One region of the Hymenobacter sp. DG01 genome, then DNA from elsewhere that is predicted to be linked to it. Evidence: riboswitches for the same ligand, from Rfam matches in the RefSeq annotation. Region 1 holds a riboswitch; each other region holds the start of a gene.

Evidence for each region. A riboswitch is a leader RNA that binds a small molecule or an ion and turns the genes downstream of it on or off. The one in region 1 is predicted to bind S-adenosylmethionine.
Region 2: it holds a riboswitch for S-adenosylmethionine, as region 1 does, so the genes downstream of both, FGZ14_RS17945 (O-acetylhomoserine aminocarboxypropyltransferase/cysteine synthase family protein) here and FGZ14_RS07560 (amino acid permease) in region 1, are expected to answer to the same signal.
Region 3: it holds a riboswitch for S-adenosylmethionine, as region 1 does, so the genes downstream of both, FGZ14_RS09025 (RimK family alpha-L-glutamate ligase) here and FGZ14_RS07560 (amino acid permease) in region 1, are expected to answer to the same signal.
Region 4: it holds a riboswitch for S-adenosylmethionine, as region 1 does, so the genes downstream of both, metH (methionine synthase) here and FGZ14_RS07560 (amino acid permease) in region 1, are expected to answer to the same signal.

The regions. Positions count from the first base shown of each region.
Region 1 covers NZ_CP040936.1:1,765,081-1,772,561, reverse strand. The annotation lists gene FGZ14_RS07585 (DegT/DnrJ/EryC1/StrS aminotransferase family protein) at 1-355, shown strand, start outside; gene FGZ14_RS07580 (M48 family metalloprotease) at 434-1,243, shown strand; gene FGZ14_RS07575 (Gfo/Idh/MocA family protein) at 1,396-2,400, shown strand; gene FGZ14_RS07570 (EcsC family protein) at 2,629-3,384, shown strand; gene FGZ14_RS07565 (hypothetical protein) at 3,478-3,909, opposite strand; SAM riboswitch class I at 4,289-4,381, shown strand; gene FGZ14_RS07560 (amino acid permease) at 4,739-6,196, shown strand; gene FGZ14_RS07555 (CPBP family intramembrane glutamic endopeptidase) at 6,561-7,148, shown strand; gene FGZ14_RS22235 (TSUP family transporter) at 7,237-7,481, opposite strand, start outside.
Region 2 covers NZ_CP040936.1:4,220,879-4,228,359, forward strand. The annotation lists gene FGZ14_RS17930 (alpha/beta hydrolase) at 1-786, shown strand, start outside; gene FGZ14_RS17935 (homoserine dehydrogenase) at 910-2,166, opposite strand; gene metX (homoserine O-acetyltransferase) at 2,156-3,271, opposite strand; gene FGZ14_RS17945 (O-acetylhomoserine aminocarboxypropyltransferase/cysteine synthase family protein) at 3,504-4,892, opposite strand; SAM riboswitch class I at 5,276-5,389, opposite strand; gene FGZ14_RS17950 (LysM peptidoglycan-binding domain-containing protein) at 5,753-6,055, opposite strand; gene FGZ14_RS17955 (hypothetical protein) at 6,274-6,690, shown strand; gene FGZ14_RS17960 (IPT/TIG domain-containing protein) at 6,935-7,481, shown strand, end outside.
Region 3 covers NZ_CP040936.1:2,149,572-2,157,052, forward strand. The annotation lists gene FGZ14_RS09020 (hypothetical protein) at 336-1,685, opposite strand; SAM riboswitch class I at 2,060-2,154, shown strand; gene FGZ14_RS09025 (RimK family alpha-L-glutamate ligase) at 2,550-3,584, shown strand; gene FGZ14_RS09030 (LLM class flavin-dependent oxidoreductase) at 3,588-4,613, shown strand; gene FGZ14_RS09035 (carbohydrate kinase) at 4,772-5,656, opposite strand; gene FGZ14_RS09040 (gliding motility-associated C-terminal domain-containing protein) at 6,141-7,481, shown strand, end outside.
Region 4 covers NZ_CP040936.1:3,861,292-3,868,772, reverse strand. The annotation lists gene FGZ14_RS16400 (pitrilysin family protein) at 1-4, opposite strand, end outside; gene FGZ14_RS16395 (alkene reductase) at 294-1,427, opposite strand; SAM riboswitch class I at 1,653-1,766, shown strand; gene metH (methionine synthase) at 1,838-5,548, shown strand; gene metF (methylenetetrahydrofolate reductase [NAD(P)H]) at 5,768-6,724, shown strand; gene FGZ14_RS16380 (hypothetical protein) at 6,833-7,312, shown strand.

The DNA of each region.
Region 1 (7,481 bases):
AGCCCAGTACGATGCTGCCCTGGCCGCCGTGCCCGGCGTGCAGGTGCCGGCCCGGGACCCGCGCAGCACGCATGTGTTTCATCAGTACACGGTTACGGTGGTCGATGAGCCCGGCCGCCGCGACGCCCTGCAGCAGTACCTGGCCGCTCGTGGGGTACCCAGCACCGTGTACTACCCTCTGCCCGTACACGCCCAGCCGGCCTATGCCTACCTGGGCTACCAGCCCGGCCGGTTTCCGGTGGCTGAGCGCCTGTGCCGTACGGTATTATCTCTGCCCATTCATCCTACCCTGGCCCCCGAGCAGGTGGCCTACGTGGCAGCCGTGGTGCGGGAGTGGGCCCAAGGTGCGGGCTAAGGCCGGGTTGGCCTGATGCTGGCACTGTTTTTTCTTTTCTGCGTAGTAGTTCTTCTATTCCGTTTCCCCTCTTTTACCATGCGTCGTACCTTCCTGACCATTCTCCTTCCGCTGGCCGCAGTGGCCGGCCTGACCACAGCGGCCGTGAACAAGCCGGCCCAGGGCCTGAACCTGTTCTCCATCAACCAGGATATTGCCCTGGGAGCTCAGGTAGCCAAACAAACCGACTCGCTCTACCGCGCCAAGGGCCAGCTGCTGGAACGCTCCCGCAACCCCCGGGCTTATCAGCTGCTCGATGGGGTAGTAAAACGCGTGCTCGACAATGGCAATATCAAGTACCGCACCCAGTTTCCGTGGGATGTGCAGATCATTAAAGACGACCAGACCCAGAACGCCTTTGCTACCCCCGGCGGCCACATTTACGTGTTTTCGGGGCTGATCAAGTTTCTGGATAATGAAAACCAGCTGGCCGGGGTGCTGGGCCACGAAATTGCCCACGCCGACCGCCGCCACAGCACCCAGCAGCTGCAGCAGCAATATGGTACCAGTCTGTTGCTGGGCCTGCTGCTAGGCAACCGCTCCTCCAACCAGCTGGTGCAGATTGCAGCCGGCCTGGGGCAGCTCAAGTTCAGCCGCGGCTTTGAAACCGAAGCCGATAAGTATTCTACTATTTACCTGAACGGCACCCGCTACTACTCCTGCGACGGGGCCGCCGGCTTCTTCATCAAAGCCGAAAAGCAGGGTGCGGCGGGCACCCCCGAGTTTCTGAGCACCCACCCCAACCCCGGCTCCCGCATCCAGAACATTCAGCGCAGCGCCCAGCAGTTGGGCTGCACGGGTAAGAGCGTCAGCAACAACAATTTCAATGAGCTGAAGCGGTTGCTGTAAGCTGCCCAGGCGGTCCTGCTCCGAAGGAAACAAAGCCCAAAGAAACCAGAAATGGTACTTCGGGCTTTGTTTTGCCCGAAATAAACGCCGTTTTTTCGCAGCTTGCGGCCGTGTTATCCCAAGTAGTATCTGAGTCTGGCGGCGCTGGGGCCGTGCGGTTTGTAATTTGTGGCGTGGGCCACATCGGGCGGCGGCATGCGGCACTGGTGGCCCGGCACGCTCGCGCGCAGCTAGTAGCCCTGGTTGATACGTGCGCGGCGCTGGCTCCCGAGTTGGCCTTGGAGTTTCCGGGCGTGCCCTTCTATTCTTCCCTTGAAGCCTATTTCGCCGCTGAGCTTCAGGCCGATGTGCTGACTATAGCTACACCAAATGACCAGCATGCGCCCCAGGCTATAGCTGGCCTGCGCCACGGCCTTCATGTGGTTATTGAGAAGCCCATTGCCCTGCGCACGGCCGATGCGGAGGCCATTGTGCGTATGGCTGCGCAAACCGGCCGCCTGGCGTTTGGGGTGATGCAGAACCGGTATTCGCCCCCGGCCACCTGGCTAAAGCAAGTGTATGAGGAAGGCCGTCTGGGTCCGGTGTACCTGGTGCAGCTGAACTGCTTCTGGAACCGCGACGCCCGTTACTACCGCCCCGGCGGCTGGCGTGGCACCCAGGCCCAGGATGGCGGTACCCTCTTCACCCAGTTCAGCCACTTCGTGGACCTGCTTTACTGGGTATTCGGCGACGTAACCAATATTTCGGCCCGTTTCCGCAACTTCAACCACCAGGGCCTCACCGATTTTGAGGATAGCGGGCTGGTAACCTTTGACCTTGTGCGCGGAGGTAGCGGTACGCTGCAGTACAGCACCGCCGTGTGGGACCGGAACCTGGAAAGCTCCCTGACGGTAGTGGCCGAGCACGGCAGTCTGCGCATTGGGGGGCAGTACCTGGATAAGGTAGAGTACTGCCATCTGCGCGACTACCAGCTACCCCCACTGCCGCCCACCAACCCCGCCAACAGCTACGGCGCCTACCAGGGCAGTGCCGCCAACCACGTGCAGGTTATCGAAAACGTAATAGATACCCTGCGCAACGGCGCCCACGCCACTACCAATGCCCTGGAAGGACTGAAAGTGGTTGAGATAATCGAGCGAGTATATAGCCTGCGGTAGGCGCTGCTTCCGATGGCCTCTTCCGGAGCCCTGTAGCCTCCAGTGTAGGAAATAGTGGTGCCGGGCACATGCACCGGCTGACATTCCGCTTTCAGATACAGAAAATCCTGGGTGAGTTCCGGGGTTAGGCCGGCGGCAGGGGGTAGGGCCGGGCTTTCAGAAACGCCCGCTGAACCTCACCGTACGCCCCCGGATCTTCGTACTATTGCCCGGCCCTTGCCCCAACCCATGGAAGCACAACCCCTCGCTGAGCTGCGCTCCTGGCAGCACCGGATGCAGCAGAAACCTACCCTGTTAGGGCGGGTAACCCGGCGGCTGCAAGCCCGTCTGAACGCCCTGCTACCCGAAAAAGTACACACGGCCATAACCGCCGCCATCAAGCAAATGGTGCGCGGTGTGCTGTTTGGCTCCCGGCATCTTACCCGGCGCCCCCAGGTTGGCGTAAGCCTTTCGGAGCGTGAGGTGGCCGTGAAAAGCACGCTGCGCTACTACCGCAACACGGCAGCCGCCGAAGGCGCGGTGACCGGAGCCGGTGGCTTTCTGCTGGGCCTCGCCGATTTTCCGCTGCTACTGGGCCTGAAGCTCAAATTTCTGTTTGATGTAGCCGCTCTCTACGGGCACGATGTGCAGGATTACACCGAGCGCCTGTTTCTGCTTCACATCTTTCAGCTGGCCTTCAGTAGCCAGCACACCCGCAACGAAATATACCAGCGGGTGGCTACCTGGGACACCTACCGCCATACCCTGCCCCCCGACGTGCAGGAGTTTGACTGGCGCACGTTTCAGCAGGAGTACCGCGACTACATTGACCTGGCCAAAATGGCCCAGTTGGTGCCCGTTATCGGGGCGGCAGTAGGGGCCGTAGCCAATTACCGTCTGCTGGAGCAGCTCGGCGAGACGGCCATGAACTGCTATCGGCTGCGGTGGCTCAGGGCCGAGCAGCAAGCCAGTGCCCTGGCCTCAGGAGTGGAGCCGGGAGAGTAGTGACGGGGCTTAGCGCGACCTAGGCGGACAGCAAAACGCCCCGATACAGCACGGTACCGGGGCGTTTGGGCGTGGGGTAGTCAGGAAACCAGATTAGCTCTTTGCCTGGCGCTGGCCCTGGTGGGCTTTGCGCTTGGCCTGCTTTTCGGCCTGCAGCTGAGCGTATTTCGTGTACTGCTCGGCGCTCAGGATTTGCTTAAGCTGGGCTTCGTAGCGGTCCTTGCTCGCTTTCATGGCCTGATGACGCTGCTTTTTATCGGCGGCGGTAGCAACCTGGGTGCGTTTGGCCTGCAGCTCCTGGAAGCGGGCCAGGTTCAGCTGGCGCACCTGCTCGGTCTGAGCGGCCGAGAGGCTTAGCTTCTTGGCCAGACTTTGGGCGGCGTGGTCGGCGCGCTGCTCGGGCGTTTTGGCGGGCTTGTTGCCCTTCTGATGCTGCCCGTACGCGGCTTTTGCAGGCGTAGTCTGGGCCGAAACGGCGGCTGCTGAAAGAGAGAAGGCGGCGAGAAGAACGAGAATCTTTTTCATGGCTATGTTGGAAGAGTTAAATTCAGGAAAGGAAGCGCTTAGTGGTAGCAGCCAGGCTGCGAGCTTCTGTATGGGTAATACCCAACTCAAATGCCAACTTTGGCTAAACCACCGGCTGAAGGGCCTCTGAAAATAATTAAATTTTCAGGTTAAACTTCGGGGCCTCAAACTAATCGGGGGTAGTAAAAGCTTGGCTACATGTTAGTTGCGAGAGTGGCTATGGCTTGTGAGTGTCCGGAAGCCGGACAAGGAGGGCGGGGCCGGCCGCGTAGGCACTGCCCGGAAAACCAGAGGAAACAGGCCGGCAGCTGAGCAGTTTGCAGCGGTGGATTTCCGGCCCTACCTTTGCCCCATCAATTCTTTCTAGCCCAAAGGATTGTTTTTATACAGAGGCGCTGAGAGACAGGCTCTAAGAAGCGTCGGCAACCATCCGCAACTGCTGGAACGGTGCCAATTCCTGACCATATAAAAACAACAAGCCGTGGACTTTTGCCCCTGCCGTAGTACCCCGTTCGTAGTTTTTGCTGCCAGCTTCCGTGTGGCCTCCTGGCGGGTGCCGGCGGATTCTTGGGGTGGCTGTTGTTGCGGCCGCGTATAGGTAGTGCGCCTGGGTAGGCACTCTGGCTGCTGCGGGCTTTGCTCTCGTTTTCTCTTTGCGGCGCGCACCCCATCTGGGAGTGAGCAGCTTGCTACTTTTTCCTCTTCTCCGAAGTAGCAGTTTGTTGTGCTACCCCCGCTCAGGGGCGGAAAGCACGCTGCCCCCAGGCGGGGGTAGTACAATGGCCGGGTTTTTTTCTTACCAGCCACCCCAGCGGTGGCACCTGTTTTTATGCTTAAAAAATCATTGGAACTGCTGCGGCAGGAAGCCGCGGCCACTGGGGCTGGCACCCTGAAACGAACCCTGAATGGCTTCAACCTGATTGCCATCGGCATTGGGGTGATTATCGGGGCGGGCCTGTTTTCGCTTACGGGTCTGGCCGCCGCCAACAATGCCGGCCCGGCCGTTACGCTCTCGTTTGTGGTGGCAGCCGTGGGCTGCGCCTTCTCGGCTCTGTGCTACGCCGAGTTTGCCGCCATGGTGCCCGTGGCCGGCTCGGCCTACACCTACGCCTACGCCACCATGGGGGAGCTGTTCGCCTGGATTATCGGCTGGGACCTGATTCTGGAGTATTCGGTGGGTGCGGCGGCCGTGTCCATCAGCTGGTCGCAGTACCTGGTGAAGTTTCTGAGCAAGTACAACCTGCACATTCCGCCCCAATTGGTTATGTCGCCGTTTGAAACGGCCACCCTGGCCGATGGCAGCGTGGTGCGCGGGCTGGTCAACATCCCGGCCATGCTCATTGTGCTGGGCATCACGCTCATTGTGGTACGCGGCACCAAAAGCTCAGCCTGGTTTAATGCCCTGGTCGTGAGCCTGAAGGTGTCGGTGGTGCTGGTGTTTATTGCCCTGGGCTGGCAGTACATCGACCCCGCCAACTACCAACCCTACATCCCAACCAATACGGGCGTGTTCGGGGAGTTTGGCTGGAGCGGTATTTTGCGCGGGGCGGGGGTAGTATTCTTCGTGTTCATTGGCTTTGATATTGTGGCTACTATGGCCCAGGAAACCAAGAACCCCCAGCGCAACATGCCCATCGGTATCATCGGCTCCCTGCTGGTGTGCACGGTGCTGTTCGTGCTGTTCGGCCACGTACTCACGGGCCTGGCCAACTACACCGAGTTCAAGAACAGTGCTGCCCCGGTGGCCATTGCCATCGAGAAAACGCCCTACGCCTGGCTGTCTTCGGCCGTAATTCTGGCTATCATCATCGGCTACACCTCCGTGATTCTGGTGGATTTGCTGGGTCAGACCCGCGTGTTCTTTGCCATGGCCAAGGACGGGCTGCTCCCACCCGTATTTGCCCGCGTGCACGAGCGGTTCGGGACGCCCCTGCAGTCGGGGCTGCTGCTGGGCCTGTTTATTGCCCTCTTCGCCGGGTTCGTTCCCATTGCAGTGGTAGGCGAAATGACGAGCATCGGCACCCTGCTGGCCTTCGTTATGGTGTGCCTGGGTGTGCTCATCATGCGCAAGAAAGAGCCTAACGCCCCGCGTGGCTTCCGCACGCCCCTGGTGCCGCTGGTGCCCATCCTGGGCATCCTGACCTGCCTGGTGATGATGGTGTCCTTGCCCTGGGAAACCTGGCTGCGCCTGGCCGTGTGGCTGGCTATCGGGCTGGCTATTTACTTCGGCTACGGCCGCAAGCATAGCAAGCTGGGGCAGGAGCAAGCCCGGCAGCCGGTAGCGTAACCTTTCTGGGTTTTGCTGGCGCTACCCCCGGTCCCTGCTTTAAGGGGCCGGGGGTATTTTCATAAATAAACCCTTTAGATTTACCTCCTGATATCTGTTACTTATTTATCCGTATTGCATGGAAACGCGTGCAAAATCAGGAATTGAGCCCGCCTCCGAAGTGGCGGAAGCTGCTTATCCTACCCTAAAAGAAAGCTGGGGCGCCCTGGGGTGGTTTCTGCTAATAATGGTACTCGCTGTAGTATCAGTCTTTCTTGTTTTCAACAAATTCCTTCATCATACATCAATTGTTGTCAGTGCCTTGGCAACTGCTTTGGGTGAATTAGTTACCATAGGATTTCTGCTCTGGCGCTACCGTCGGCGCTTGCCGCGACTACGACTGCTGGGCCGCGTTCCGGGGAGCGTGTATGCGCTGCTGCCGGCTATCGTGCTGGCGCAGGTGGTGCTCCGCTCCACGGTAAATTATTTGCACCTGCCCAACTGGGCGGCGGAAGCCTTCCTGCGTCTGGAGGGGCAGCCTGTGCTAGCCTTTGTGCTGCTCGTAATCAGCGCCCCTGTGCTGGAAGAAGTGTTGTTTCGGGGCATACTGCTTACCGGCTTGCTGCGTAATTACCGGCCCTGGGTGGCTATTGGGCAGTCGGCGCTGCTATTTGGTCTGTTTCACCTGAACCCTGTGCAAACAGTTTCGGCCGGGCTCATGGGGCTGCTGTTGGGCTGGCTGTATTACCGGACCCGTTCCTTACTGCTGACCATAGCCCTGCACGCGCTCAATAACCTGCTGGCCCTGCAGGCCAGCACGCACACGGCTACCAGCAAGCTAAATGGGGTAGAGGACCTGTTTACGTCTTCTTGGTACTACGTCGCCGCCGTGCTGCTCAGCGCCTTGGTTCTAGCCGTCATACTACGCCGCGTACACCAACGTACTGTGCCCGATCCAGCAGTTGTGATGTAGTGCATCAACCATCACGCAAAAGAAAGTCCTGCCAAACTACTTTGGCAGGACTTTCTTTTGCGGACTCTTACGCTAAATCATGATCATCCTACATAAACACCTTCCGCAAGGCCCATAAACTCCAGACGATTACCATCAGGCCCACGCCTACCAGCATCCAGCGCACCGGAATGCGGCCAGCCAGGCGGGCGGCAATGGGCGAAGCGGCCACGCCGCCCACAATCAGGCCCAGAATAATCTGCCAGTGCGAGATGCCCAGGGTGGCAAAAAACGTAACGGCGCTGGCAAACGTGACAAAAAACTCCGTGACGCTCACCGAGCCGATAACGTACT
Region 2 (7,481 bases), 2.3 Mb from region 1:
GCGGCGGTGCGGTTTTTCCGGCACGATGCGGCCACGGCTAAGAAATTTCGGGTGCATCCGGGCTACGTGTTCGTAGGCGGCTCCTCTGCCGGAGGCTTCATGGCCCTGCAAACCGGCTACCTCAACAAAGCGGCTGAAGTGCCCGCCTACCTTGATCTGAAAGCCCTGGGTGGGCTGGAAGGCAGTGGCGGCCACCCCGGCTACAGCAGCAAGCCCCGCGGGGTTATTAACCTGTGTGGCGCTTTGGCCCGGGCCTCCTGGCTGGAAACCGGCGACGTGCCCCTCTGCAGCGTGCACGGCACCCGCGACGGGTTAGTGCCATACGGGCGGGGCAATGTAGGCTCGGCCCTACCCCCGCAGCTGGTCTATGGCAGCGGCGCCCTTCGTGTTCGGGCCAATGCCGTGGGCGTGCCCAATGTGCTGCGCCGACTGCGCGGGGCGGGCCATGTGCCGTACTCATTCGAGCCGACTTATATTGACTCCGCCTTCTTTGCTATGCGCGACTTCCTGCGGCCCTTGCTGGGGATAGGGGCTCCCGGCCCCCTGCTGGCCGCCGCCCTCAGCCCGCGCCGGGTGGCGCAGGTAACGGCCTTGCTGCTCCCTCGCCGCATTGGTTTACAAGGCTTGCCCACGCCCGCCGAAATAACCTGGCAGCCGGATCTGTTGAAAGCCGTACCCGATTCAACCCAGCGCCCCACTGAGCCAGCTCCCTCTTTACCGGCTGCTGATGCAGTCCCGGCGGTTTCAACTCCTGAGGGGGGTAGGAAACAGGAGCCTGAACGGTAGGAATAGGGTAGGGGAAAGCAGAATTGTCCTTCCTCCTGCGTCAGAATCACAGCCCTATCATCCTGAAGCAAAAGCCCCGCCCAGGTGTGTCCAGGCGGGGCTTTTTGCTTCAATCATATCTGTTTAAGCCGAAACTTCCTCGGCCAGAGAGGCTACGCTGATGGGGCGCAGGCGGCCGGTACGGACGATGAAGGCGCCGTATTTGCGCAGGGTGTCACGGTGGCGGATGAGGTTCTCCAGGGCCACGTAGCCTACTACGTACTCGTCCTCGTCGGCTTCTTCGGAAATCTCGCTGAAATCCAGCAGGTCAATGAGGCGGTCTTCGTCGGTGCGAAGGTAGATTTCCACTTCCAGGTCGGAGGCATAGGTAGGCGGGTTCGCCGTTTTGGAATACTGGTACGTGAAGCCTTGCCGCAGCGCCGCCAAATCCGCCAGCACAGCCGAGCCGGTGGGGTGCCCGCCAGCCCCGCGACCGCGCAAAAACTGCTCGCCGGCAAAATCGGCTTCAATTACTACTCCGTTAAACTCGTGGTCCACGGCGTAGAGCGGCGACTCAGGGCCGACGAGCTGGGGCGTTACCAGCACCGTTACGCGGCCATCGGGGAGGCGCTGCAGGCCGGCTACTACCTTTATTTTCTGGCCCTGGCTGGCAGCAAAGGCAATATCAACGGCGCTGATTCCCTCGATACCCAGGTTAAGTACCTGCTCCGGCTGCAGAAATGCCCCGTAGGCGTGCGCGGCCAGCAACACGGCCTTGGAGCGCGGGTCGAAAGCACCCATGTCCAGGCTGGGGTCCGTTTCGGCAAAACCTCGCTCCTGAGCTTCGGCCAAGGCTGATGCGTACTCCGAGCCTTCCTCGCCCATGCGCGTGAGCACGTAGTTGGAGGAACCATTGAGGATGCCCGTCAGGCGGCTGAGTGGCTCTGCGCTGAAATAGGCGTCCAGAGTCCGGATGATGGGAATGCTGCCGCACACAGCTGCCTCATATAATAAGGTGCCCTGACCTTCACGCTGCAGCTGCACCAGCTCTGGGAGGTGGCGGGCCAGCATGGCTTTGTTGGCCGTTACTACCCGGCGGCCCCGGCGCAAGGCTTCGGCCACCAGCCGGAACGCTGCGTCGGCATCGTCGATTACCTCTACCAGCACGTCCAGCGTTTCGTCGTTCAGTAGGGCGTCCGCATCGAACTCAAACCGCTCGGCTGGCAGCGGCCGAACCTTATGCGGCGTTTTCACCACAATGCGGGCAATGTAGAAACCAGCGTCGGGCTGCTGATCCAGGATATCGTAGAGGCCCTGGCCTACACAGCCAAACCCAATCAGACCCACCCGCCAGGGCCGGGCAACAAAGGAAGCAGAAATAGGGGCAGTGTTAGTGGGCATAGCTCTGAACGTAGAATCGGTCGAGGAAATGAGTAATCTGGGCAGTTTCAATAAGGAAGCCGTCGTGGCCGTAGTGCGAGTCCATTTCAGCGTACATGGCTCCCCGGATGTGGCGGGCTAGCAGTTGTTGCTCGGAGGTCGGGAACAACACATCGGAGGTAATACCAATAACCAGCGTGCGGGCCCGGATGCGGTCCAGAGCGGCTTTCACGCTTCCCCGGTCCCGGCCCACATGGTGGCTATCCATGGCCCTTGACAGCGTGACGTAGCTGTAGGCATTGAAGCGATTTACCAGCTTATCGCCTTGGTAGCGCTGGTAAGAGCTGGCGAGGTAGTCCGTCAGCTTCGTGTCGTCGGTGTCCGTCTGGGTTTGGCCGTAGGCTTGGTAGCTGCGGTAGCTGAGCAGGGCCAGGGCCCGGGCTGCCCGCAGGCCCGCCGCACCACCTTCGGGCGTGGCGGTGGGGTAGGAGGGGTCGGCGAAGATGGCCAGCCGCTGGGCCTCGTTGAAGGCAATACCCCAGGCCGAGTGCCGGGCGTTGGTAGCCAATAGCACTAAGTTCTCGAACAATTCGGGCCGTTGCACTGCCCATTCCACGGCCTGCTGCCCCCCCAGAGAGCCCCCAATCAAGGTATGAATAGAGGTCAGGGCCAGGTGCTCGCGCAGAGCTTCGTGAGCCGCTACCATGTCGCGGATGGTGAGCAGCGGAAACTCGTGGTAGGCTACCTGTTCGGTCAGCGGGTCGGGGGTGAGCGGGCCGGTAGTGCCGTAGCAGGAGCCCAGCACATTGGCACACACAATAAACCAGTCGGCCGGATCGAAATGGCAGGCGGGGCCAACTAGGCCGGGCCACCAGCTTAGTACATCAGCATTAGCCGTAAGGGCATGGCACACCCACACCACATTGTCGCGGGCGGCATTGAGGCGGCCGTAGGTATGATAGGTAACTTCTACCCGGGGCAGCGTGGCCCCGCTTTCCAGTCGCAGAGGCCGGGGTAGGCGGAACAGGTGTGGTTCGTCGGGCTCAGGCATACTAGGAGCAGCCGGCAGCTGAAGCGGCGCCAGGGAGCTTCTCACGGGAGCCGTAGGAGTATCAGTCGTCTTCACAGGAGAAAATCCTTGCCGCGTCATCCTGACGCATAGTGGTGGTAATGCGCGAAAACCTAGCCCGCGGGCGGAGCCGATTCTGCCCGGCTCCGCCCCGGCTAAGCGCGGGCGGCTGTCTGCTGAAGATTCCTCTCTCACAAAAAACTTCAGCGCCTACCCGCTTACCGCGGTGCTGGAAGAAGCTACCTGGCGGCTCTCTCACCTGCCGCCAGGAATCAACCCCTCTCAAGTGCTAGACTTCCAGCGTAGCGGCATGTTCTACTTCCGGCTCGGGTAGCAGGGTGCTACCGGCTTCCTCAGAAGAAACCGAGGCTGCGTTGCGCACGGCGTCAAAGGCTTGCGCCAGATCGGCCCGGATGTCTTCAAAGTGCTCAATGCCTACCGAGAGGCGCAGCAGGGTAGGCGTTACGCCGGCCGCGCGCTGCTCCTCGTCGGAGAGTTGCTGATGGGTAGTGGCCGAGGGCTGAATGATCAGCGTCTTGGCGTCGCCTACGTTTGCCAGGTGGCTCACCAGCTTCAGGTTGTCAATAAACTGCGTAGCGGTTTCCTTGCTGCCTTTGATGGCGAAGGTGAGAACCCCGCCGTAGCCGCGCTTCAGGTATTTCTGGGCCAGGGTGTGGTAGGGGCTGCTCTTAAGGCCGGGGTAGTTCACGGCCTCTACCTGCGGATGCTGTTCCAGCCAGGTAGCCACGCGCAGGGCGTTTTCCACAGTGCGGTCTACGCGCAGGCTCAGCGTTTCCAAACCCTGAATCAGCTGCCAGGCGTTGAATGGGCTCTGGGATGGGCCAAAGTCGCGCAGGCCCTCTACCCGTGCCCGGATGATAAAGGCAATGTTGCCAAATGGTCCGCCCTTCCCGAACACATCATTAAACACCAGCCCGTGGTAACCTTCCGAGGGCTCCGTGAACTGCGGGAACTTGCCGTTGCCAAAGTCATAGGTGCCGCCATCCACAATCACGCCCCCAATACTAGTGCCGTGGCCACCAATCCACTTCGTAGCCGATTCTACCACAATGTGCGCGCCGTGCTCCAAGGGGCGGAAAAGGTAGCCCCCGGCCCCAAAGGTATTGTCTACAATCAGGGGAAGGTCGTGCTTGTTGGCAATGGCGGCAATGCGCTCAAAGTCCGGAATGCTGAAGCTGGGGTTACCAATGGTTTCCAGGTAAAGAGCCTTGGTGTTCTCATCAATCAGGGCCTCAAACTTCTCCGGCTGGTCGCCGTCGGCGAAGCGCACCTCAATGCCCAGGCGCTTGAATGCCACCTTGAACTGGTTGTAAGTGCCGCCATACAGGTGGGTGGTGCTCACAAAATTGTCGCCGGCCTGCAGAATGTTGTTCAGGGCAATGAACTGCGCGGCCTGCCCCGAGGAAACGGCCAAGGCCGCTACGCCACCTTCCAGCGCCGCTACCCGCTGCTCGAACACGTCAGTAGTCGGGTTCATGAGGCGGGTGTAGATGTTGCCAAACTCCTTCAGCGCAAACAGATTAGCACCGTGCTCGGCGTTCTTGAACACATAGCTGGTGGTCTGGTACAGCGGCACGGCGCGGGAACCGGTTACGGGGTCGGGCTGCTGGCCAGCGTGGAGTTGGAGGGTCTCGAAGTGGAGGTTCTGCGTGGACATGGCAGGGCAGGGTTAAAGGCCGTTTGGGTATGGAAGAGGGAGCGAAAACGCTGGAAGAGAGCCACGACAAGGCGTAGCGAGGGCCGCACCCGAACCAGCATGGAGTTGCTCCGAAAGCCAGTTGCGATGCGCAGAACCTGAGTGCCGCTGCGGGTCACCGAGGGTTCAGGCCGGAAAAAGGGGTAGGGATGTTGGGTAGCCGCTCAGGGCTAGCAACAGCAACAACAGGCGCTACAGCAGCGCATTCGCATTCGCCGGTTTGCGGCAGTGGCTGGAGCAGCTACCGAAACGCAGAAAGCCCACGGCGAGGCGATACGCGACAAAGCGACCGGGGCGTTGGGGGTGAAGGGGGCGAAAGCGAAGGTGTTTTCCATGGTACTCCTGAGTTATATGCCCCGCCAGCAAAAGCTTGGTCGGGCAGGAATTGGCACCTTTCGCGCGGTCGAAGGTTGCCAGCGGGTCACGGAGCCTGTTCTCTCGCCGCTTCTGTATAAATCTTATGAAAACTATCCCGCCGCGAGCGGGAGAGTACCGGGTTGGTATTGCAAAGGTATAGTGCTGTTTTTGATATATGCAATAGGTGGTTGAAAAATATTATTTCCGCTTGCTATTGTTACTGTGGAGTTTGAGGATAATTATTTTTTGTATTTAATAGGTTGATTTTCAATGGATAAATCCTGTGAAAAATCAGCAGGGTTTAAGCTTGAGCGAAGGGGTAGGTCCTTGCCCATTGATGAAAATAATTGCCCTCGGTACTCAATCTGAGTACTCGGTGTTTGCAAAAAGGGACTGCTAAAAAGCAAAAAAGCCACTCATGGCAGAGTGGCTTTTTTAGGATATTTCGAAGCTGAGGTTAAGGTTTATAGCTTGGGCAGCGTCAGCACCTGGCCTACTTCGATGTGGTCGGGGTTAGAGCCGATGATGCTTTTGTTGGCATCATAAATCTGATGCCATTTGGCAGCATCGCCGTAATGATGCTTAGCGATTTTGGAAAGCGAGTCGCCGCTCACTACCGTGTAGGTTTCGCCTTGGGCAGCAACCGGAGCAGCGGCGGGCTGGTTGGCGTTGCCAAAGAAATCGGTAGCGCCGCCGGCAGCGGGTTTAGCAGCGGGTTGAACAGGCTTTTTTTCGCCGTCGTTAGAGAGAAAATCAAACAGTCCCATGGTCGTAAAGTCAGGTAAGGGTGGAGAAATCAACCGACTACCAAGTGCATAAACGGGGTCGGTAGGGAGTATTACGCCAAGGCCCGCAATAAGTTATGGGCATGAAGCTCAAGCACGGACGGGCTGAACATCTTGCGCAACTGCCCCGTAAGAAGCGCAAAGTCAGGCGCTGCGTCTGATGGTATTTCTCCCTCTTATTTACTCTTTCCCCTACCCCCATGAAAAATCAAGCTGCACCGTTGCGCTACCTCGCCAGCCTCCTTCTGTTTGTGACCCTGTTTGCCGCCTCCTGCGGCAGCAAAGAAGGCAAAGTGGAAGGTGTGAACATGCTGTATGGCACCGAAAGCAAAATCTGGAAAACCGATAAGGAGCTGGACTCCACGGGTGATAAAGTAAAGCAGACCGATGCCCAGGAAGATGAGCGCATTACCTTCTTCGCCAACAAGCAGTACAACATGACCTCGCCTGCTGGCTCCGTGAACGGCAAGTACGATTTCGACCAGGCCAACAAGAAAATCACGATGACCCCCGACGGCGCTTCCCAGAGCAACACCTTCGATGTGGTAACCCTCACCGACGACAAGCTCACGCTCCGCAGCCCTCAGGGTGCTGAGCTGCGCCTGGAAAAAGAATAATCTGGCTTAATGTCAGATTCTCAAAAAAGCCCTTTCACGTACGTGTGGAAGGGCTTTTTTGGCTTCAGGCGTGGAGCCGCTCCGGTAAGCAGGAGGAGAAGCTACCCGCCGGCTGCTAGGCAGGCACAGCTGCCGCCCGGTCCGGCATTTCTGGTCCTGTGGATTGCTTATCCTGTGACTGTACGTATTTTTGGTTGAGCCTGAGAGATATGGGCTCTATTGTTAGGATTCATAGTTCGTGCATATGTTCATATTTCAGGCAGCCCGCCGAGTGGCTTTGCTTTGCCGTTTCCTCGTGTTTCTGCTGGTACCATTAGCCAGCCAGGGCCAAACTACCAGCACCATTGTCGCTTTCGACTTTAACTCCGGCACCAGCTACGAAACCCTACTGCCGACTACGGCCCCAGGCATTGGGGCCGCCGCTTCCTCCACCGAGGCCTTTGTTACCTTTACCGGTACCCCTGCCGGAACAAATGCCTTTAGTGCTGCTCCGGCCGGACTGGCGTTAGGTATGAATAACTCCAGCGGTACCAACAGCCGCTATTTCCAGTTCACGCTTGCCGGACCCAGTTTAAGCAACTATTCGTCCTACAAGCTATACTTTCAGTCACTGCATCCCTCTTCAGGTGCGCCTACCATCACGGTAGCTTATAGTACCGATGGGGGCACGAGCTTCACTACCGCCGCCTCGATTAACAACCCCGCAATAAGCACTTTTGCGGAACACGTAGTAGATCTGTCGGGCTTCACCGCTCTGAACAACAAGTCCTCCCTGATTCTGCGGCTGTTGG
Region 3 (7,481 bases), 380 kb from region 1:
CTCAACCGGCCGGCAGCGCCAGCTCTGGCGGCCAGCGGGGGCTAATGCCCTGCGCTGCCGGGGCCGCTCACCACAGCCGCTAAGCCCGGGCGTAACGCTAACCCGGCAAAATGCGTAGGTTTGGCCTGCCGGCTGTTACAGGTGTGTGTCAGTCGGCAAGAGCTGCACCTATTGCATTAAAAAGCCCCGACTGACGAGCCGGGGCTTTTTATATGCATCCACTTTGCAGTCGGCGCCGGGGATGACGTAAGGTCTGCTTTCGGACCGGGTAAACTCAGTAAAAGCCCGCCTCCCTTGGGAAACGGGCTTCTGCCGGGCTTGCAGGCGGCCGGAGTCTAACGGTTCTGGCGCACGAGGGTGATGTTGCCGTTGCCGGTTTGGGTCACGTCGCTGCTGTTAAAGCGGGCCCCCTGGTAGGTGCGCGCGTCGTTGCTGTTACCCACCTGCAGCTGGCGGGCGTACGAATCGTTGGCGTCCTGGCTGATGTAGCCGTAGTTGCCCGAGCGGGCAGGGCTGCTGGCGAAACCGCCTACCTGCTGGTCCTGAATGGCCGTGTTCCGGTTGCCCGTCTGCTCTGCCACGGCCTCGTGATACTCGCCTTCCTGCCGCTGGTTAGCCACGTTGCGGTTACCATCCTGCCCGATGGTGGCCTGCGCGAAACCGGCATTCTGCTGGCGCTGCGTGGCCGCATTGTTGTTGCCTACCTGCTGAATAGAAGCCCCCGCAAAAGCCGCACTCGCCTGGGTCTGGGTGGCCTCGTTGCGGTTACCACTCTGGGTGACCGTAGCACTCACCGAAAGAACCCCCGTCTGGCTTTGGGTAGCGGCGTTGTTGTTGCCGGTTTGGGTAGCGCTGGCGGCCACGGCCCCGAAAGCCCCGGAGTGACTCTGGGTTTGGTCGGCGGCGTTGTTGTTGCCGGTCTGCTGAATGAAAGCGGCAGAAGACGCACCTCCCTGGCTAAGCTGCGACTGAGTAGCCGCGTTGTTATTGCCCTGCTGCCCGATGGTGGCGGTCATGTAGCTGCCGGCGTTTTGCTGCTGTTGGCCGGCCGAGTTATTGTTGCCTTGCTGCAGCACGCTGGCCGAGGCCGACTGGCCCGAAACGCTCTGCTGCTGACTGGATGTGTTATTAGCCCCCAGCTGTCGGGCCGTAGCAGTACCGCCAAATACGTTGGTATTCTGGTCCTGGGTAGCGCGGTTATTATTTCCGGCAGCCTGGTAAATCTCGGCATAGGCGTTGCGGCCGCTCTGGTTTTGGGTGGCGTAGTTGGCCCCGCTCACCTGCTCAATGAAAGCACTGTGGCTGAAGCCCCCCTGGAACTGGCTGGCGTAGTTGCCGTTGCTGCCGGCGGCCGTGGAGCCCTGCCGGATGAAGGCCCTGTTGGCGCCCCTGCTTTCATCGGAAAGCTGTGTCTGAATGGCCTGTTGGCGGTTGCCCATCTGGTCAGCCTGCGCCGTATGCTGGATGCCGGCCTGAGTTTGGGTTACTTCGTTGTTGTTGCCACTGCTGCTGCCCCCGTTCACGGCCGCGTCGTTCTGGTGCGCAATGGCCGTATTCGCCCGGCCTAGCTGCTCCACCGTCACGCGGTTGTTGTTGCCGTAGCTGGTAGATGTTTGGATGTTGTTCTGCGCTGTGGCAGCGCCGCTGGTCAAAAGAGCAGCAAAGAGTACTCCGGTTGCTTTCATGCTGATAGAAGGATATAAAAGTGGGAATGAGACACGCCCTGCAAGCCATTCAGGAAATCAATATGAATAAATATGAGAAGATATAGTTATATTAAAAATTATTTAAGTGCATTTTATTAGCAATAAGGCCAGATTCATTCCAAAGTCCTTACAAGCCCATTTTATTCTTATAAAATTCTGTCCATCAGATTTTTTAGTAGCCTTCTGCTAACCCGGCTAGTGCACAAGGCAGCACCTGCACCCTACACACCGCATGTGCGCTGGGGCCTACGCTGCCTACCCCCTGCTGCCTAAGCGGCGCGCAAAGAAAATTTGGCTTTCTGGACCCGGCCGCTTTACCTTTGCCGCACTCAATTCTTTACCTGAAAGGATTGTTTTTATACAGAGGCGTGGAGAGACAGGCTCGACGAAACGCCGGCAACCTTCCGTAGCAGTACGGAAACGGTGCCAAGTCCTGACCATATAAAAACAACGTACCGTGAACCGCTTCCCGCACTTCGCCCCCACTCCTGCCACCCTTGCTTCTGTACAGCATGGCTGTTGTGGCACGTGTTGTTGGGCCGTCTGTACGCCGCTGGCCGGGTAGAGCTGCCGGTTCATTAGCCCCCGGCCGGGGCAATTCTGCGTTTCACGGGTGCCGCAACTGCCGTAAGGGCAGAGCAATGGCTACGGCCTGACCGCGCCCGCCTACTTCCTTCCCGGCTCCGGGCCCCTCTTCCCTACCCCCTTATCCTTGCCCAACCCGGAATGTGTTCGGGCGGTTGCGTGGCGTCTTTGCGCCCGGCCTAACTTCCGGAGGTTCTGGCGGTTGTAGGGGGTAGCGTTTTCCGCTGACTTCAACTATCTGTTTCTTCTTCCCTTCTCATGTCGCAGCCTTCAAAGCCCATTGGCATTTATTTCGAGCATCCCGAATGGTTTAAGCCCCTGTTTGCCGAGCTGGACCGCCGGGGCCTGCCCTACGAAAAAATCGACGCCGCCCACCACCTCTTCGACCCCGCCGAAACCGAGAGCCGCTACTCCCTGGTGGTCAACCGCATGAGCTCCTCGGCTTATCTGCGCGGGCACGGCCAGGGCATCTTCCATACGGCCGGCTACGCCACCCACCTGGAGCGCATCGGCACGCGCATCATCAACGGCTCGGCGGCCACGGCCATCGAAACCAATAAGGCCCGCCAGCTCAGCCTGTTCGCCTCGCTGGGCCTGAAATTCCCGAAGTCCTTCGTGATTAACCACGCCTCCCGGGTGCCCGACGCGGCCCGGCAGCTGCAGTTTCCCATCGTGGTGAAGGTAAACATCGGGGGTAGCGGCGCAGGCATCATCCGCTTCGATACCATGGAGGGGGTAGAGGCCGCCGTAGCCGCCGGACAGATTGACCTCGGCATCGACCAGACGGCGCTGGTGCAGGAGTACGTGGCGCCTCGCGGCGGCCACATTCACCGCGTAGAAACCCTGAACGGTAAGTTCCTCTACGCCATGAAGGTGTACACCACCGGTGAGAGCTTTAACCTGTGCCCCGCCGAAATCTGCCAGATTCCGGAAGAGCCTGCTGCCGGCGACTTCTGCCTCACCGAAGCCCCCAAAAAGGGTATTCAGGTAGAAGCCTTCACGCCTCCCGCCGAGGTAGTAGAAGCCGTGGAGCGCATCGTGGCCGCCGCCAAAATCGACGTGGGCGGCATTGAGTATCTGGTGGATGACCGCACCGGCGACGTGCTGTTCTACGACGTGAATGCCCTGTCTAACTTCGTGGCCGACGCCGTGAATGTGGTGGGCTTTGACCCCTACGCCCGCTTCGTGGACTACCTCGAAACCCAGATCGGGGCTTCGAACCCCGGCAGCCAGCCCGTTGCCGCTGATGCCGTTTCTTCCACCCAACAGCCGGTAGCGGCTTCCATTCACTAAGCCATGCGGTACGGATATTGGATGCCTGTTTTTGGCGGGTGGCTGCGCAATGTTGAGGACGAAAACATGCGCGCCGACTGGGACTACGTGAAGACGCTGGCCCAGCGCAGCGAGGACCTCGGCTACGACTTGTCCTTGATTGCTGAGCTCAACCTCAACGACATCAAGGGCGAAGAAGCCCCGTCGTTGGACGCCTGGAGCACGGCGGCGGCTCTGGCTGCCGTAACCAAGAAGATCGAGCTGATGGTGGCCGTGCGGCCCACTTTCCACTCGCCGGCTTTGCTGGCGAAGCAAGCTGCCAACATTGACCACATCAGCGGGGGTAGGATTTCCTTGAACGTGGTGTCGTCGTGGTGGCAGGATGAGGCCAAGAAGTACGGCGTGCACTTCGAGCAGCACGACGACCGGTACGCCCGCACCGCCGAGTGGCTGCACGTAGTGGACAACCTCTGGAAGCAGGACCACTTCACCTTCGAGGGCAAGTTCTATAAGGTGACGGACTCCATTCTGCAGCCCAAGCCCGTGTCGCGCCCCCGGCCGTTCATTTACGCCGGTGGCGAATCGGAGGCGGCCAAAAACCTGATTGCCGCCCAGTGCGACGGCTACGTGATGCACGGCGACGAGCCCCAGGCCATCGGCCGCCGCATCCGGGACCTGCAGGAGCGCCGCGACCGGCTGGGTTTACCGCCCATGAAGTTCGGGGTAGCGGCTTACAGCATTGTACGCAACACCGAGGCCGAGGTGAAGAAGGAGCTGGAGCGCATTACCAACGTGCAAGGCTCGGCGGCGGGCTACAAAAACTACCAGCAGTGGCTGGCCGGCACCCAATTGGAAAACCAGGTGAGCCTGCAGGACTACTCGGTTTCCAACCGTGGCCTGCGCTCCGGCCTCACCGGTACCCCTCAGCAGGTAGCCGACCGCATCGGCGAGTTTGAAGCCGTGGGCGTGGACCTGTTTCTGCTCCAGTGCAGCCCTCAACTAGAGGAAATGGAGCGGTTCTCGGAAGCCGTAATTCAGGTGCTGGCGTAAGCAAGTTTATTTGTAGCAAAAAGGCCGCGCTAATTGGTAGCGGGGCCTTTTTGTTTACCTAAAAGACTTCGGATGCTCGGGGAGCCGCCGGGCAGGCTGGTGCATCTCAGGAGCAGGTAGCAAGCGGCTGGTTCGCACTCGGGGCAGGCCGGCGCTGCCTACACGGCCTGCCTAGCCATCAGCGCCTGCACGTCGTGTTCGGTAAACGCAGGGGTTGCGCCCGGATGGGTGGCCACCAGCGCGCCGGTAGCGCAGGCCAGGCGCAGCGCCTGCTCGGGGTGGGTGCCGGCCAGCCAGCCTTTGAGCAGAGCGGCCAGAAACGCGTCGCCGCTGCCGATAGGGTCTTTTACCGCCACCGGCACGCCAGGGGCACGGTAGAGGTGGTTGCCGGTCCAAAGCAGGGCCCCGGCGGCCCCGCAGGTTACGCACACGGCCTGCAGCCCAAAGTTTTCGGTTAGCCACTGCATAGCAGCGGGCAGTTCGGGCTCCTTTCCAAACCAAGCCATAATTTCTGCCAGCTCGTGGTGATTTAGCTTCAGCAGGTTGGCTTGCGCCAGCAGCTCGGTTACTACCGCCCGCGTGTAGTGCGGCGGGCGCAGGTTCACATCGAATACTTTAAGGCGGGCGCGCTCCAGCAGGAGCCGCAGGGTTTGGCGGGAATCGGGCTGGCGGGCGGCCAGGGAGCCAAATACCAATGCTTCAGCCTGATCCGCCCGCTGCTCCGGGGCCGCACCGGGCCGGATGTAGTCCCAGGCCACGGGCTGGTCAATCTGGTAGGTTACTTCCTGGGCCGCATCTACGTGGGCAGTTACCCGTCCGGTGGCGTAATGCTTGCTGCGCTGTATGAAGGTAGTATCCAGGCCGCGTGACTGTATAAAGCGCAGGAGCTCCGTGCCCGGCTCATCTTCCCCAACGCAGCTGATCAGGTCCGCGGAACAACCCAGCTGGCGCAGGTGCACGGCTACGTTAAGGGGCGCGCCGCCCGGCTGTCGGCCGCCTGGCAGTACGTCCCAGAGCATTTCTCCAAAGCAGACGATAGACATAGAAAGAAGGCAAGAAAGGGAACGGCTGCTGGCTTCGGCAGCGGAACCTGTGGCAGCCAACAGCTTATGGGGCAAGGGCGCCCCCTGCGCCACTAAAGTCCCTGGGTAGAAAGGTACGAGCCTTTGCCAATGTGCCCCACCCGAAAGTACTGAGCAAATTACTTTACGCAACGGGCACTACCAGAGGCACAGGCCAACTGCCGGGGATAGTGCACACCGCTTTTTTCAGGGCCTAAACCGGGGCGCATTAGCCCCATTTAGGGCTCTGGGGTAACCAGAAAGGCTTCTAGCGGTCGGCTGGCAGCGGTGCCTATCACTATTCTGACATTGCATTGCATAAACCTGGCGGGCAGTGTGTAGCTTTACTACAAACGGCTAGCTGCATTTCAGCAATACCCGGCCGTTGTGCTTCGTTTCTAAGGTAGTGGGTGGCAGCTTCTTTTTTGCGCATCTGCTTTCTCCTTTGCTCTTCACCTGCCCTACTATGCGTGCAGAACTACCGCACTCTACCCGTACCTCCTTTCTGTGCCTTACCCAACCCCGCCGGCCAGCCGGACGGGCGGGCGCGGCGGCCAGCCGGCTGCTGAGCCTGCTGCTACTTTTGCTGCTGAGCGGAGCCGCTACCACCACGTTCGGCCAGGCACCACCCCCTCCCCCCCCGGAGTGCGCGGCCGATGAAAAGTTTGCCAACACCTGGTACTTTGGCTTTAAAGCGGGGCTCGACTTCAACCAGGCCTCTGCCGACTCCCTTCCGAAGGTGCTCACAAATGGGGCAATGGATGCCCCGGCCGGCTCGGGGGTAATGTCAGACGCCAACGGCGAAATTCTGTTCTACAGCAACGGCGAAACCGTCTGGAACGGCGACGGTAGTGTGATGACCAACGGCACGGGGCTGGCAGGCAGCCGCTTCACTACCGACGGCCCCCTTCCCATCAAGCTGCCGGGCAAACCTATAGCTGGCCAACCCACGCGCTACCTGCTCTTTACCCTGAAAGACACCGTTGGCCTGAGCTACTCGGAAATTGAAATTCCTGAGGGTGGTGGGCCGGGCACCGTTATAGCGGCTACCAAAAACACCCCTCTGGCCCGCGGCACGGCGGAGAAGCTGACAGCCGTATTCCATAAAAACGGCTGCGACATCTGGGTTATCGCGCACGGCTGGGGCACTGCCAAGGGGGGGAATAATAACCGCGGCGACGCCTTTCTGGCCTACCGTGTGCGGCAATCAGCCGGCTATGTAGGTCCGGTCCTCATCGACGAGCCCATTATTTCAACCGTCGGCAGCCTGCACGCGCCAAGTGTGGCGGCCCTGGGCTATAAGGGCCAGATGAAGGTAACTCCCAATGGTCAGCAGTTGGCCCTGGCCCGCTACAGCGAAGTAGTGGGCGACAGCAGCAGCACCGTGGAGCTGTTTGGGTTTGATACCGGCTCGGGCCAGGTCAGCGTTAACCCACAGGTGCCGTACATTGTGGACAGCGGCGCCGGGAAATATTATGGAGTAGGGTTTTCGCCTGGCAGCTACCTCTATGCTACGGTGCGCAACCCGCCCAAACTGCTGCAATTCGACATCAGCGGCCGCGGGCCGGTTACCAAGGAAGACATTCCGCTCAAACAGAAAACCCCGGCCGACCTGGGCTCCCTGCAGGCCGCGCCCGACGGCAAGATTTACGTGGCCCGTGACAACCAGCCCGCGCTGGGCGTCATTCCGTACCCGGACTCGCTGGGGGCCAAGTCCCGCTACGCCGACGACAGCCTACAGCTGGGTGGTCGCCTGAGTGGCCTGGGCTTAGTCAACTTCAACCAGAGTTCTTTGTTGCGCGTGGGG
Region 4 (7,481 bases), 2.1 Mb from region 1:
TCATAGTCAGAAGATAGGAAAGCATGGGTCCGAAATGGCCCTCAACCTACACATTCTGCTGCAAAGAATTAATCCTACTCTATATAAGAAAAGCAAATTATCAACGAACCGGTCTAACCTGAGCACTTACGCCCGGTTTCGGTCAATAAATGCTCGCCCGCGCTGGTAGCCGCCAACAGCTTTATCGTCTGGCACCTTTCTCCCTGGGTAGCAAAGCCAGGGTGAGGCCCATTACAAAGAAACCCGCTTCGGCCGGGGCCGAAGCGGGTTTCTGTAAGCCAGGCGGGGTCGGCTTAGTTGTTCTGGTAATCCACGGGCTCTTTCGTATCTACACCTTGCTCCTGCAGAGAGGGGTAGTCGATATAGCCTTTGTCGCCGGGCACGTAGAACGTGCTGGGGTCGGGGGTATTAAGGGCGGCCCCGATGCGGAAGCGCTCCACCAGATCGGGGTTGGCAATGAAAGGCACCCCGAAGGCAATAACGTCGGCTTCGTTGTTGGCCAGGGCCTTATCGGCGGTTTCCTGGGTGTAGCCGCCGTTCAGGATGAAGGTGCCGTTGAAGATTTTGCGCAGGTGGGCCGCTACGGCCGGAGCCTGAGGCTGGGCCATGGGGTGGCCGGGCAGGGCCTCAATGACGTGCAGGTAGGCCAGGTTGAACTGGTTGAGCTGCTCGGTTACGTAGCTGAAGGTTTTCACCGGATCAGAGTCCTTGATGCTGGCGCTACCCTGGGGCGAGAGGCGGATGCCTACACGGTCGGCGCCCAGCTCATCCACCACAGCCTTTACCACTTCCAGCACGAAGCGGCTGCGGTTTTCCAGGCTGCCGCCGTACTCATCGGCGCGCTGGTTGGAGCCGTCCTGAATAAACTGATCAAGCAGGTAGCCGTTGGCACCGTGAATTTCAGCCCCATCGAAACCGGCGAGCTTGGCATTGCGGGCGGCCTGGCGGAACTGATCTACTACCCCCGGGATTTCGCTCAACTCCAGAGCGCGCGGCGTTGGCACATCTTCAAAGCCCTGACCGGTAAAGGCTTTGGCGCCTTCGGGCTTGATGGCCGAGGGCCCTACGGGTAGCTCCCCGTTGTGGAAGAAGGGGTGCGATACGCGCCCTACGTGCCAGAGCTGAATGAAAATGCGGCCCCCGGCAGCGTGCACGGCATCCGTCACTTTTTTCCAGCCGGCTACCTGCTCCTCCGAGTAGATACCGGGCGTATTGATATAGCCCACGCCCTGGGGCGATACCTGAGAGCCTTCGGAGATGATGAGGCCGGCTGAGGCGCGCTGCACGTAGTATTTCACCACGGAGTCGGTGGGGGCGGTAGCCTCGTTGGTAGCGCGGCTGCGTGTCATGGGAGCCATGGCGAAGCGGTTGGCCAGCGTGAGGGCACCCACTTGCACGGGCGTAAACAGATTGGTGGTTTGGCTCATGATGAAGTCTATATAGAGAACCCGCTACCTGCGGATCCAGCGCGTAGCAACTCGGGTACCTACATATATGTTTCCGCCGCGGTTACATTTATTTTCCTGCTAGGCTGGTGGAGGCGCGCTGCCTTTGCGCTGCCGAGAGGCTCTTCGGCCCAAAATCGGTGAGCCAGCCCCGCTCCCGGCTTCCCGAATTGAATTTCGAAGATTCCGGTTGTATCTTCGCAGAGTTACTTATCCAGAAAGACCGAGGGATTGGGCCCGATGACGTCTTAGCAACCTGAAATAAAACAAGGTGCTAATTCCCTTTCCGAGCTGCTTAGGCGGTCTGGAAGAAGATAAGAACAGGACGCGCTTCCCGCACGGCTCTCTCTGGATAGGCACTTTTTCGCTGCCGAATTACTTGAAGAGCCGATATGCCGACCGTCACTGACTCCCCGCTGCACGATATCCTTGCCAAACGTGTCCTGATTCTGGATGGCGCCATGGGCACCATGATTCAGCGCCACAAGCTGGAAGAGGCTGACTTCCGCGGCACGCGCTTCGCCGACCACCCCAAGCCTCTGCGCGGCAACAACGACCTGCTCAGCATCACCCGCCCCGATATCATCAAAGGCATCCACGCCGATTACTTCGCGGCTGGGGCTGACATGGTGGAAACCAACACCTTCAGCGGCACCACCATTGCCCAGGCAGACTACGCCCTGGAGGACATCGTGTATGAGCTCAACTACGAGTCGGCGCGCATTGCCAAGGAAGTAGCCGACGAGTTTACGGCCCAGAACCCCGATAAGCCCCGCTTCGTGGCCGGCGCCATTGGGCCCACCAACCGTACCGCTAGCCTCTCCCCCGACGTGAACCGCCCCGGCTTCCGGGCCGTGACGTTTGACGAGCTAGCCACTGCCTACCACGAGCAGGTGCGCGGCCTCATTGACGGCGGTTCCGACGCGCTACTCATCGAAACCATCTTCGACACACTGAACGCCAAAGCAGCACTGTATGCCGTTCAGAAGTTCTTCGATGAAGGCGGCCGCGTGGTGCCCGTCATGATTTCCGGCACCATTACCGACGCTTCCGGCCGCACCCTCTCGGGGCAGACGGTAGAGGCGTTCTGGAACTCGATTCGCCACCTGCCCCTGCTGAGCGTGGGCCTGAACTGTGCCCTCGGCGCCGATCAGTTGCAGGTGTACATCAAGGAGCTGAGCCGTATTGCCGACGTGCACATCTCGGCTTACCCGAATGCCGGTTTGCCGAATGCGTTTGGCGGTTACGATGAGTCGGCCCAGGAATTTGCGGGCGTGGTAGAAAACTACCTCAAGGAAGGTCTCGTGACGGTGGTGGGTGGTTGTTGTGGCACCACGCCTCAGCACATCGGTGAGCTGGCCCGCTTGGCCGACAAGTATGAGCCGCGTAAGCTGCCCGAGCTGCCGAAAGCTACCCGCCTGAGTGGCCTAGAGCCCTTCGGTATCTACCCCGACAGCCTCTTCGTGAACGTGGGCGAGCGGTGCAACGTAACCGGTTCCCGCGCCTTTGCCCGCCTCATCCGAACCGGCAACTACGAAGCCGCCCTGCAAGTAGCCCGCGACCAGGTAGAAGGCGGCGCCCAGGTCATCGACGTGAACATGGACGAAGGCATGCTCGACTCGGAGCAGGCCATGACCACGTTCCTGAACCTGATTGCCTCGGAGCCCGACATTTCGCGGGTGCCGATTATGATTGACTCCTCGAAGTGGAGCGTGCTGGAAGCCGGCCTGAAATGCGTACAAGGCAAGAGCATTGTCAACTCCATTTCCTTGAAAGAGGGCGAGGAAACCTTTAAGGAGCGCGCCCGCACCGTGCGCCAGTACGGCGCCGCCGTGGTGGTAATGGCCTTCGATGAGAACGGCCAGGCCGACAACTACGAGAAGCGCATCGAAATCTGCCGGCGCAGCTACGACATTCTGGTGAACGAAGTGGGCTTTCCGGCCGAGGACATCATCTTCGACCCCAACATCCTGACGGTGGGCACCGGCATGGAGGAGCACCGCACCTACGCCCTCGACTTCATTGAGGCCGTCCGCTGGATCAAGCAAAACCTGCCCGGCGCCCTCACCAGCGGCGGCGTCAGCAACATCAGCTTCTCATTCCGCGGCAACGACGTGGTGCGCGAAGCCATGCACTCGGCCTTCCTTTACCACGCCATCCGGGCCGGCCTGGATATGGGCATCGTGAACCCCAGCCAGCTAGCCGTGTACGACGAAGTACCCAAGGACCTGCTAGAGCTGGTAGAAGATGTGCTCCTGAACCGCCGCCCCGATGCCACCGAGCGCCTCGTGGAATTCGCCGACACAGTAAAGCAGAAGGACAAAACCGAAGTAGTAGCCGACGCCTGGCGCAGCCTGCCCGTAGCCGAGCGCCTGCAGCACGCATTGGTGAAAGGCATCACGGAGTTCATCGACGAAGACACTGAACAGGTGCGTCAGCAGGTCGCTAGGCCACTCGAAGTAATTGAAGGCCCCCTGATGGCTGGCATGAACGTAGTTGGTGACCTGTTTGGCGCGGGCAAGATGTTCCTACCCCAGGTGGTGAAGTCGGCCCGCGTGATGAAGAAGGCTGTGGCCTACCTGGAGCCCTACCTGCTGGCCGACAAGCAAAGCGGCGACCGGCAAACCGCCGGTAAAATCCTGCTGGCCACGGTGAAAGGCGACGTGCACGACATCGGCAAGAACATCGTGGGCGTGGTACTGGCCTGCAACAACTTCGATATTGTGGACCTGGGCGTAATGGTGCCCCTGGAAAAGATTCTGGACGAAGCCGTGAAGCAGCAAGTGGACGTAATTGGCCTCAGTGGCCTCATCACCCCGAGTCTGGATGAAATGGTGTACGTGGCTCAGGAAATGGAAAAGCGCGGCCTTAAAACGCCGCTGCTCATTGGTGGTGCCACTACCTCCCGTCTGCACGCCGCGGTGAAAATTGCGCCCAACTATTCTGGCCCCATCGTGCACGTGAATGATGCGTCCCGCTCGGTGGGTGTAGCTGCGGCCCTGCTAGGCACCGCTGATGTGGAGTACGCCCGCACGGTGCGTGAGGAATACCGCCAGCTCCGTGAGGACTATGCCGGACGCCAGCGCGAGAAGAACTACCTGACCATCGAAGCCGCCCGCGAAAACGGTTTCAAAGCCGATTGGGAAACCAGCCGCATCGTGAAGCCGAGCTTCCTGGGCACCAAAACACTGGAAGACTACCCACTGGCGGAGTTGGCTGAGTACATCGACTGGACGCCCTTCTTCCAGACCTGGGAGCTCAAAGGCCGCTACCCTCGCATCCTCACCGACGAGAACGTGGGCGAAGCCGCCACCCAGCTCTTCAACGACGCCCAGAAGCTGCTCAAGCAAATCATCGACGAGAAGCTGCTCACGGCCCGCGCCGTGCTGGGCTTCTGGCCCGCCAACACCGTCGGCCACGACACCATCCAGATCTTCAAGGACGACACCCGCGAGGAAATCCAGACGGAGTTCTTTACCCTGCGCCAGCAGAGCGAGAAAGCACCCGGCGTGCCCAACCTGGCCTTCTCCGACTTTGTGGCTCCGCGCGAAACCGGCCGCGAAGATTACATTGGCGGGTTTGCCGTAACGGCTGGCCTAGGCATTGAGAAGCTGCTAGAAAAGTACGAGCAAGAGCACGACGACTACTCCAGCATCATGGTGAAAGCCCTGGCTGACCGCCTAGCTGAGGCATTTGCGGAGCGCCTGCACCAGCGCGTGCGCGAAGAGTTCTGGGGCTACGACCCTGCCGAGAACCTCTCCAACGAAGATCTCATTCAGGAGAAATACAAAGGTGTGCGCCCCGCTCCCGGCTACCCAGGCTGCCCCGACCACACCGAGAAAGTTACCCTGTTTGAACTCCTCGACGCAGAAAACACTACGGGCATCCGTCTCACCGAGAACCTGGCCATGTACCCTGCCTCCTCCGTCAGCGGCCTCTACTACGCCCACCCCGATTCCCGCTACTTCGGCCTCGGCCGCATCAGCAAGGACCAAGTGGAGGACATTGCCGAGCGCAAGAACATGCCGCTGCCGGAACTAGAGCGCTGGCTGGCCCCCAACCTGAACTACGACCCCGCTAGCGTGCCGGTAACGGCGCTGTAGAGAGTCTAAAACGCCACAATAGGCCGTCATGCCGAGCTTGTCGAGACATCTCGCGTACTGACGTTCCAATGTCAGCCCAACGATTCGAGCGAGATGTCTCGACAAGCTCGACATGACGGTCTGGTGTAATAGTTCAAGGCCTATCAACCATCCCCCTCCTCATTTGAGGACGAGAGCTTACTACTCCTACGACTCACTGGCTACCCGCTGGTGCTCTATATGAAAGTAACTGAACACCTGACCCGCGCCGACGGCAAGACGCTGTTTTCCTTCGAGGTGCTACCCCCGAAAAAGGGCGAGAACATTCAGAACCTATTCTCTAACATTGAGCCTCTGATGGAGTTCAAGCCGCCGTTTATCGACGTGACCTACCACCGGGAGGAGTACGTGTACCGTCAGCATCCCAACGGGTTTCTGGAGAAGAAAACGGTGCGGAAGCGTCCCGGCACGGTAGGTATTTGCGCGGCCATCAAGAACAGGTTTGATGTGGACACGGTGCCCCACCTGATTTGCGGAGGCTTCTCGAAAGAAGAAACCGAAAACGCCCTCATCGACCTGCACTTTCTTGGCATTGACAACGTGCTGGCCCTGCGCGGCGACCCGATCAAGAGTGAAGGTCACTTCAAGCCCGACCCTGATGGGCACGCCTACGCCGCCGACCTGATTGGGCAAGTGGCCAACCTGAACAAGGGCGAATACTTGGATGAGGAGCAGGATGACACTTGGGCCACCGACTTTTGCATCGGCACGGCCGGCTACCCCGAGAAGCACTTTGAGTCGCCGAATTACGGGGCCGACTTGCGTTACCTCAAGCACAAGGTGGACCGCGGAGCCGACTACATCGTGACCCAGATGTTTTTCGACAACGAGCAGTTCTTCAACTTTGAGAAGCGCTGCCGCGAGGCGGGCATTACCGTGCCCATCATTCCCGGCCTCAAGCCCCTGACCACCAAAAGCCAGCTCACCATGCTGCCCCGGGCCTTCTACCTCAACATTCCGGAAGCCCTGGCCGACGCCGTGCACCTGGCCCCCGACAACGCGGCGGCCCGCGAAATTGGCATTGAGTGGTGCATCAACCAGAGCCGCGAGCTGATGGCCCACGGCGTGCCGGTGTTGCACTACTACAGCATGGGCAAGTCGGAGAGCATCCGGCGGGTAGCGGCGGCTTTGTTTTAAGTGGCAAGATGGTGAATTGGTGAGACGGTGAGTTTTTCGTTCAGACTGCGCCACTTGCGCCTTTGAAAACGTAGAACTCACTATTTCACCATCTCACCAATTCACCTTTTGAATTCCCTCAACGACCTGTTTGCACGCCTGCGGGAGGCCACGGCTCCGGCCGAAATTGAGGCCCTGCAGGACGGCATCTGGCAGATCTGGCTCACGGCCGGCCATCCGCTACTCGACAAGTACCTGGAGGCGGGCATGCGCGCCCTGGCCGCCGGCGACTATACCCTGGCCATTCAGCAGTTTACCTTGCTCACGGAAACCAGCCCCGACTATGCCGAGGGCTGGAACAAGCGCGCCACCGCCTACTACCTGCGGGGTGAGTACAATGCCTCCCTGCGCGACGTGCGCGAAACCCTGCGCCTGGAGCCCCGCCATTTCGGGGCCCTCTCGGGGTGGGCCACCATGCTACGGATGCTCGGCGATGCCCGGGGGGCACTCCGCGTACTCGGGCGCCTGGAGAAACTATGTCCGGCCTGGCCCGGCCTGCAAACGCAGCTGCGCGACCTGCGCGACCAGCTCGACGACCTCGCCGAGTAAACCGACTGCTTCAGCGGCATTTATCCTGCTCTATTTTGGGAGGCTGAAAGGAAATTGGTAAATTTCCCGGACCATACTACGTGTGTGGTTACTCACCCCAGTGTCAGTAGCGTCTTTTTTTACTGCTTTTACGGTACTTTCTCAGCCTTTTTTCTGGTGCCTTTCTATT